3 regions of the Paenibacillus sp. FSL M7-0802 genome follow, and region 3 is predicted to be linked to each of the others. Evidence: riboswitches for the same ligand, from Rfam matches in the RefSeq annotation. Region 3 holds a riboswitch; each other region holds the start of a gene.
What was found. Region 3 has a riboswitch for cyclic di-AMP ahead of MHB54_RS12485 (C40 family peptidase). Riboswitches for the same ligand answer to the same signal wherever they lie in the genome.

Region 1 (2,268 bases), 1.4 Mb from region 3:
TAACATACGTAGTCCAACGCATGCTTTCTAGCTTCTTCAATCCTACTATCTTATAAATCAGCTTTTCTGTTCCGCCAAAAATCCGATCCGTCCGATTGGGTTCATTCGAGAATACATGATACATATAGGTGCCCACTGGCTTTACCAAGAGCAGCAATATGACGATCACAATTCCAATTTGAAGCAGCTCCATCCTTTATTCCTCCTTCAAAATGCTCCTGCGTTTGGAACAACAGACCTGCTTCCAGAGCACCAATTGTGTGCACACGTTTGCGAAAACCCGCTACCTATGATGCTTAATATTCAGATCTGTTGTTCCCGCCCGCTCTATCCCCTATAGCTGACTAGAACTTTTCAGGGTTCAGGAGTGCGTAGATTAAATACATAAACACAATAGCCGTAAGCCCAAGTATAACGATCATCCTCTTCGTCCTCCTTTAGAGGTCTGCGCATCACACCAGCGTACAAACAGCAGTATCACTCCATAACTCACAGCCATGACGAGCAGCATGTATATATCCATCATGTTTATACCCTCCGTATCGGTCCTCAGATCGCCATTCTTATTTGATCATAAAATCATAAAACAACTATGTTATAAGTGCTTATCCGTTCAGCAGAAAACCCACCTCTCCGTTCAATGTGTAGATCACATGATCCGCTCCCAATCCCCGATAAATTCCTTGTGGATTACAGCCGTGCGTAATAACATAGATCGATTCCGATGTTAGCGGCCGACATATTTGCAGGAAACGGCACGTCAGATTCAAGCTGTTCTCGAACAAATACACACTACCAATTTCTTTTTTTGGAAAATTCCATTTTCCCGCTTGCATGGTATTGATGCGGACAATGTGCTCCACACCCATTTTTTTGAGCTGTCGTTCCTCCTGGGCGCTATTCGTGAGAACTGCAAACGCCAATTTTTTGAAAATAAGCAATTTCACAAAACTTCTGCCCGCTTCATTCGGTGCAGTGACAATAATTAACCGACCTTCCATCAGTAGCTCCTCTCCCGGTATAAAAAGACAACAAAAAGAAGCCGAAGGAAAAAGGCTTTCCTCCGGCTTCTTACATATCCATGATAAAATAAACCATGGCTGCACACGGCGGTTTGTTGCCTCTCCCTGTACGCTTACGAGGTTAGCTGTCGGATTCGGACGTGAGAGTCGCCCTATTTCTGGCACTTGACCTGAAAATTCACCCCATGAGACACACGGCTTCCGAAGCCGTACAATCTCGATTGGTTCCCCCGCTTTTGCAACTGCAAAATTCAGCGCTATAGACATTTCGTTGTTGCTTCATTCAAGTTAATTTGAAATTACGTCTTGAATCATACACCCGCGCATGGAAGACTGTAAAGCTCAACTGCGGGGTTATAAATCGGCCTTTAGAGCCTAGGATATTAATAATAGCGCTTACAATGCAACTATGCTTCTCACAGCTCCTTCAATCTCTGTTTTTCATCCCTTTTCGAAAATGACAAGCATGTCAATATTGGCGTAGGGTAGGGCGTTTTTGGCCTTTTTTTGTAAAAAGAGAAGAAAATACGCTATATGTACCAGCTAAACACCGATTGAACCCGCTTTTATAAGAAGAAACACCTTAATTCGCTCCATTTGCGGTGCGATTTACTGTTTTGAACAAAATACGATTTTACAGCGGCTAAAGGCTTGATACAGCTTTTCAAAACTTGCAACCTCGATTTTAATTGCTTACAATTTAATTGCTGAATATTGAATAAGGAGAGATACTATGACCGTTTATGAATATGATGCGCACACCCTGCAAGGGAAACAAATTCCGTTATCCACATATGAAGGGAACGTTCTGCTTATCGTGAACACTGCCAGCAAATGTGGGTTAACCCCCCAATACAAAGCGCTACAAGAGCTATATGACCAGTACCATGAACAGGGGCTCGAAATTTTGGGATTTCCCAGCAACCAATTTGCCAAACAAGAGCCAGGTTCCAGCGAGGAGATTTCCGAGTTTTGCCAGATCAATTATGGTGTTACCTTTCCGATGTTCGCCAAGACAGATGTCAATGGCGATCAAGCGCACCCCTTATTTCGTTACCTGACCCAAACTGCTCCGGGGGTATTAGGGTCCAAAGCGATCAAATGGAATTTTACTAAATTCTTAATTACACGAGAAGGTAACGTATTTAAGCGCTATGCACCGCAAACCACTCCAGATAAGCTGGCGGGAGATATAGAGAAGCTTTTGCAGCAAAACTGACATCCTTCTTTATCACAGTTAATAAAC
Region 2 (2,268 bases), 110 kb from region 3:
AAAGAGGTGCTCGCACAGGTGCCGCTGGACCGTCTGCTCATTGAAACTGATGCTCCCTATCTGACGCCTCATCCGTTTCGTGGGAAGCGAAATGAGTCTGCACATGTGAGACTGGTAGCAGAGGCTGCAGCCCAAATCAAAGGGATTACAGTGGAGGAATTAGTGTCAATAACGACCCAAAATGCCCTGGAACGATTTGACATTCAATGAAAAAGTGAAGAAATCGATCAAAATAAAGAGATAGACGAAGCTAATCATGAATTTGTTGCAGGAAACTCGAGAATATTACAATATTTTAACCGAATATTTTAAAAAATGTACTTGAAACCTGCTTTACAACATGCATAGAAACAGGATATCATCTTTTCAGTGAATTGTTGTTTGAATGTAAACATCAACAAGTCATTTCATGAACCAGTCTCGCTGAGTCCCTTTTACAGGGAACGGGGGAACCGATATGGCTTACAGTACGTCCGGCATATGTGCAAGAAGGGAACGTCTCTTCCGCCAGCCGGCTCGACCGAAATTCTTTCCCCGAATGGGATTGAATAGGTGGAGGAGCCGTATTTCGATTTCTTTCTGGGTCTTCGGGGTGAATGTGAAGGCGACCGCCATGAGCGGTTGACCCAAGCTAGGGCGACTCTCTACGTCCGAACCCGACAGCTAACCCCGTAAGCGTAACAAGAGAGAAGCCATCTCGTGCATGAGTTTTCCCGCATATTCACACATGCCGGAAGCCACGAAAGAGCTCTCTAGTCTCTTTCTCTGGCTTTTTTTGTTGTGAATAAAAGAAAATCTGTCATCATACTGTGGTTAAACAGGGGAGGACAGCATGCCGCGAAGACGGGTACATGGTGCAGGACAGTCGCAGTTTGGGCTTGTCTTGTAGAAAATCTGTTATAGTCACGTCAAATCTCAACTATGTCTTACTCCAGACGGCGGGCTATGTAAGGAGGACGGAGGAAATGGGCATTTTCCAAAAAAAGGATACCCATGAGTCACGCTCATCCAGCATGTCTTACGTATTGCGTTGGAAGCAAGAGAATGTGCGCCAGGCTGCTTTGGTTGCTATTTTTCTAATCGCGCTAACGATTATGATTTCAATTCTGATGTACACGCAATCTAAAAAACAAGTCTTTTTTGTCATCGATGGCAAGGCGTCTGCGGTAGAAACCCGGGAATCCAAGCTTCAAGATTTGCTGAGCGAGCATTCCATTTCACTTCAGCCGCATGATACAGTTTCCATGCCGCTAAATGGAGCAATACAGGATGGCGATCGCGTAGTCATTAAACGTGCCAATCAAGTCAGAGTATCTTCAGGCAATGAGACGAAAAAGCTGTACACAACAGAAAATACAGTAGAAGGTGCCATTCGTACCTCGGGCTATAAATTATCATCAACGGATAAAGTTTATCCTGCGTTGGATGCCTCTGTTTCGTCTAACATGGACATAAAAATCGTCCGTGTGAAGAAACAGCAGGTCGAACAGAAAAAACAGGTGCCTTATCAGGTCATCAAAACGGCCGATCCGAGTCTTTATAAAGGCGATAATCGGGTCATTCAAAGCGGCAAATCGGGTGTGGTCGTCCAGCACGTTCAAAAGGTATATCATGATGGAAAGTTGGTATCCAAACAGCTGGTTAACAAGGAAGTTGCACAGAACCGTGTGGATAAAGTCATTGCAGTAGGAACGAAGAAAAAACCGGTCGTTCTGGCTGCTTCCGTCGGTCCCAATGATGCCGTTAAGGCAACGACGGTTAGTTCGGGCAGTGCTGTCCGTAAAGCAGGCGTCAATTTTAAATATAGCAAAGTTTTACAAAATGTCTCCATGACGGCGTATTCCTCACAGGAGCCAGGTATCGGTACACGTACTGCATCCGGCGCACGTGTCACGGAAGGACGCACCATCGCGGTCGATCCGAGTGTAATTCCAATCGGCTGGTGGGTGTATATCGAAGGGGTGGGCTTCCGCCGTGCGGAGGATACCGGTGGCGCGATTAAAGGCCACAAAATCGATGTGTATTATGAGAGTTTGAGCCGAGCCAACCAATTTGGTCGTAAGCACGGTAAAACCGTTTATGTTATCGGACCGATAAAGCCTGAAATCAACTAAAACAGGTTGTGTATGTTGAGGGCAATGCGATAGTATTAACAACATAGTTATGCCATGCTAAGAAGAGGATATCCTCTTCTTATTTTGTTTTCAAAAGCAGGGAAAGATAAATATAGCTTGCTGTGTAGCAGTGGAGGGAAACGCAAATGATCAA
Region 3 (2,268 bases):
ACAGCCGGGAAGTACATGTGTATTTGTGGATACTACTAGGGGCGACTGTACTACGCATACTGATCACTCCCTTCATTAGAGCCGGAATATATCAAAGCCTGCATACCGATGCGACTGAACCGCAAAGCCTGTCCTTTTTCAAGGGTATGAAACGCCATGGCATGTCGTCGCTGTTGTATTACATCATCGAGTTGGGACTGCTGCTGCTTCCCGCCATTTGGGTAGTACCGAGACTCTACCCTATTGTAGCAGGAGCACTTCAATCTTCCTCTTATCTGCTGCATTTGTTGCCCTATGTCATGGGATGGATGGCATACGGATGGTTCATTCGGCAGTGCATCCTGTATATGCAACTGGGGACTGTCGGTGGTCACGCCATACTATCGTCCCTGCTCGCCTTCTTTCGCCAGCTCCTTCCAGCTGTCGGTATATCTCTTTTGCTTGGTGCTTGTGTGCTGCTGGTCTTCGGTCTATTTGGCACCGTGGCGATGATTTGGACTGGCATGCTGGCGCTCATTCTCCAGCAATCGTATCATTTTGTTACTAGTCTGGTCAGGCTGTGGCATATCAGTTCGCAGTACAGACTATGGCATACCGATATCTCCAGTAGAAGTTAAGCCCTGCCTTTATGTTTTTTACTTCATTTCCGTCTGTCGAAAAATCTTGATTCATATCCGCGCAAACGACACATAACTGAATACTGTTAACAACATCTGTTCCTTGGACATTAGGAGCAGATTTTTTTTGTAACTTTTTGCAATGAAACATTTGCCAAAGCCAGCCGTCTTTGTTACAATAATCGCAGTGAACTGATAGTAACAACTTTGTAATCTTTATTGTAACCTTTATCTCAAAAATAACGTTATTGTGAATACTGCTCTCCAAGGTGCACATCTTAAGTTAAGCCTAATTCCTGGCACCTAGGAAGCGGGGGAACCAGTTTGGGTGAATTGATCTCGCAACAGAGTGGTCATAGGGGAACCTTCTACCGAATCCTTAAGCTAACCTCGCAGGCATTGGAAGGGGTATATTTTTTTTGAAGAAGAAGCTAACGATCGCAGCTATGGGTCTTGCCATTGCCTTTACATCTTTTACATTCGGTGGCGGCAGTGCATATGCAGACTCTAAGATGGACCAGGTCATTCAAGATGCCAAAGGAACGAGCTACAGAAGCGGAGGCACTACACTCGAGGGATTCGATTGCTCCGGCTTCACAATGTATGTATTCAACAAACTGGGAATTAAACTTCCGCATCAATCCGGATCACAATTCAAAATGGGATCTTCTGTATCCCGCGACGAAATGAGACCTGGAGACCTGGTGTTCTTCAACACCACAGGAAGAGGCATTTCCCATGTAGGTATCTTCGTAGGTGAAGGGAAATTTGCCCACTCCTCGACTTCACGTGGTGTAGTAGTTAGCTCACTGAACGAAAATTATTACGCTAACCGCTATGTCGGTGCAAAAAGAATTATGAGCACAGACGCTTACCATTCTGTAGCTTCAGAAATTCCTGATGACGACAACGTAGAATAACTAACGCACAGCAAGCTAACCCTAGCCGCAATTTGATTCTGGCCGGAATCGAATTGCGGTTTTTTATGTCCACAACATCAGCAATTATTATCATTACTGACGAACTGAAGCCTCAAAAGGTTTCAATTTTAGCGAACATCGTCGGTTTTACCGTCAGCGCTGGGGGAGCATATGAGCAGTAAATCCTTCTTATTGAATGTATACCCGACTTGAGTATGAAATAAACACGCTTGCCATTCCCCTGCAACTTGTCTACAATCTGTTGTTAATGATTGAAGTACCTGTAAAAGGAGGATGGAACACATGCCGGCCTCAATATCCAACTATCGGATCGTACCGATGGACGAGCATCAAGCGGCTGCAATCTGTGAGTGGCGCTATGATCCACCTTATAATATATACGGTTGGCTCCCCTGGGAACAAATGAAGGCGCTTGAAGTCGAATTTGGAAGTCCCACGCTTCGCCAAGAGCAATATGTTGCCGTACTGGATGAAGAGAATAAGCTGACGGGATTTGCTCAATATTTTCCTATGATCGGTGTGACCCGGCTAGGTCTTGGAATGCATCCTGAAAGATGCGGACATGGCAAAGGCGCTGATTTTGTCCGTGCCATTGCAGAGGAAGCACAACGACGCAACCCGAAGAATGAAATTGATCTAGAGGTACTCACTTGGAATGGGCGCGCTATCCGGGCTTACAAGGCGGCTGGATTTGAGCTTACAGATACCTA

Region 1: it holds a riboswitch for cyclic di-AMP, as region 3 does, so the genes downstream of both, MHB54_RS06230 (hypothetical protein) here and MHB54_RS12485 (C40 family peptidase) in region 3, are expected to answer to the same signal.
Region 2: it holds a riboswitch for cyclic di-AMP, as region 3 does, so the genes downstream of both, MHB54_RS12885 (3D domain-containing protein) here and MHB54_RS12485 (C40 family peptidase) in region 3, are expected to answer to the same signal.

What each region holds. Positions count from the first base shown of each region.
Region 1 covers NZ_JBBOSD010000001.1:1,244,556-1,246,823, forward strand. Annotated here, with positions in the region: gene kdpA (potassium-transporting ATPase subunit KdpA) at 1-193, opposite strand, end outside; gene MHB54_RS28685 (potassium-transporting ATPase subunit F) at 345-422, opposite strand; gene MHB54_RS06230 (hypothetical protein) at 606-1,001, opposite strand; cyclic di-AMP (ydaO/yuaA leader) riboswitch at 1,117-1,289, opposite strand; gene MHB54_RS06235 (glutathione peroxidase) at 1,756-2,241, shown strand.
Region 2 covers NZ_JBBOSD010000001.1:2,770,889-2,773,156, reverse strand. Annotated here, with positions in the region: gene MHB54_RS12890 (TatD family hydrolase) at 1-210, shown strand, start outside; cyclic di-AMP (ydaO/yuaA leader) riboswitch at 412-694, shown strand; gene MHB54_RS12885 (3D domain-containing protein) at 966-2,114, shown strand; gene rnmV (ribonuclease M5) at 2,261-2,268, shown strand, end outside.
Region 3 covers NZ_JBBOSD010000001.1:2,665,769-2,668,036, forward strand. Annotated here, with positions in the region: gene MHB54_RS12480 (hypothetical protein) at 1-617, shown strand, start outside; cyclic di-AMP (ydaO/yuaA leader) riboswitch at 894-1,031, shown strand; gene MHB54_RS12485 (C40 family peptidase) at 1,037-1,537, shown strand; gene MHB54_RS12490 (GNAT family N-acetyltransferase) at 1,841-2,268, shown strand, end outside.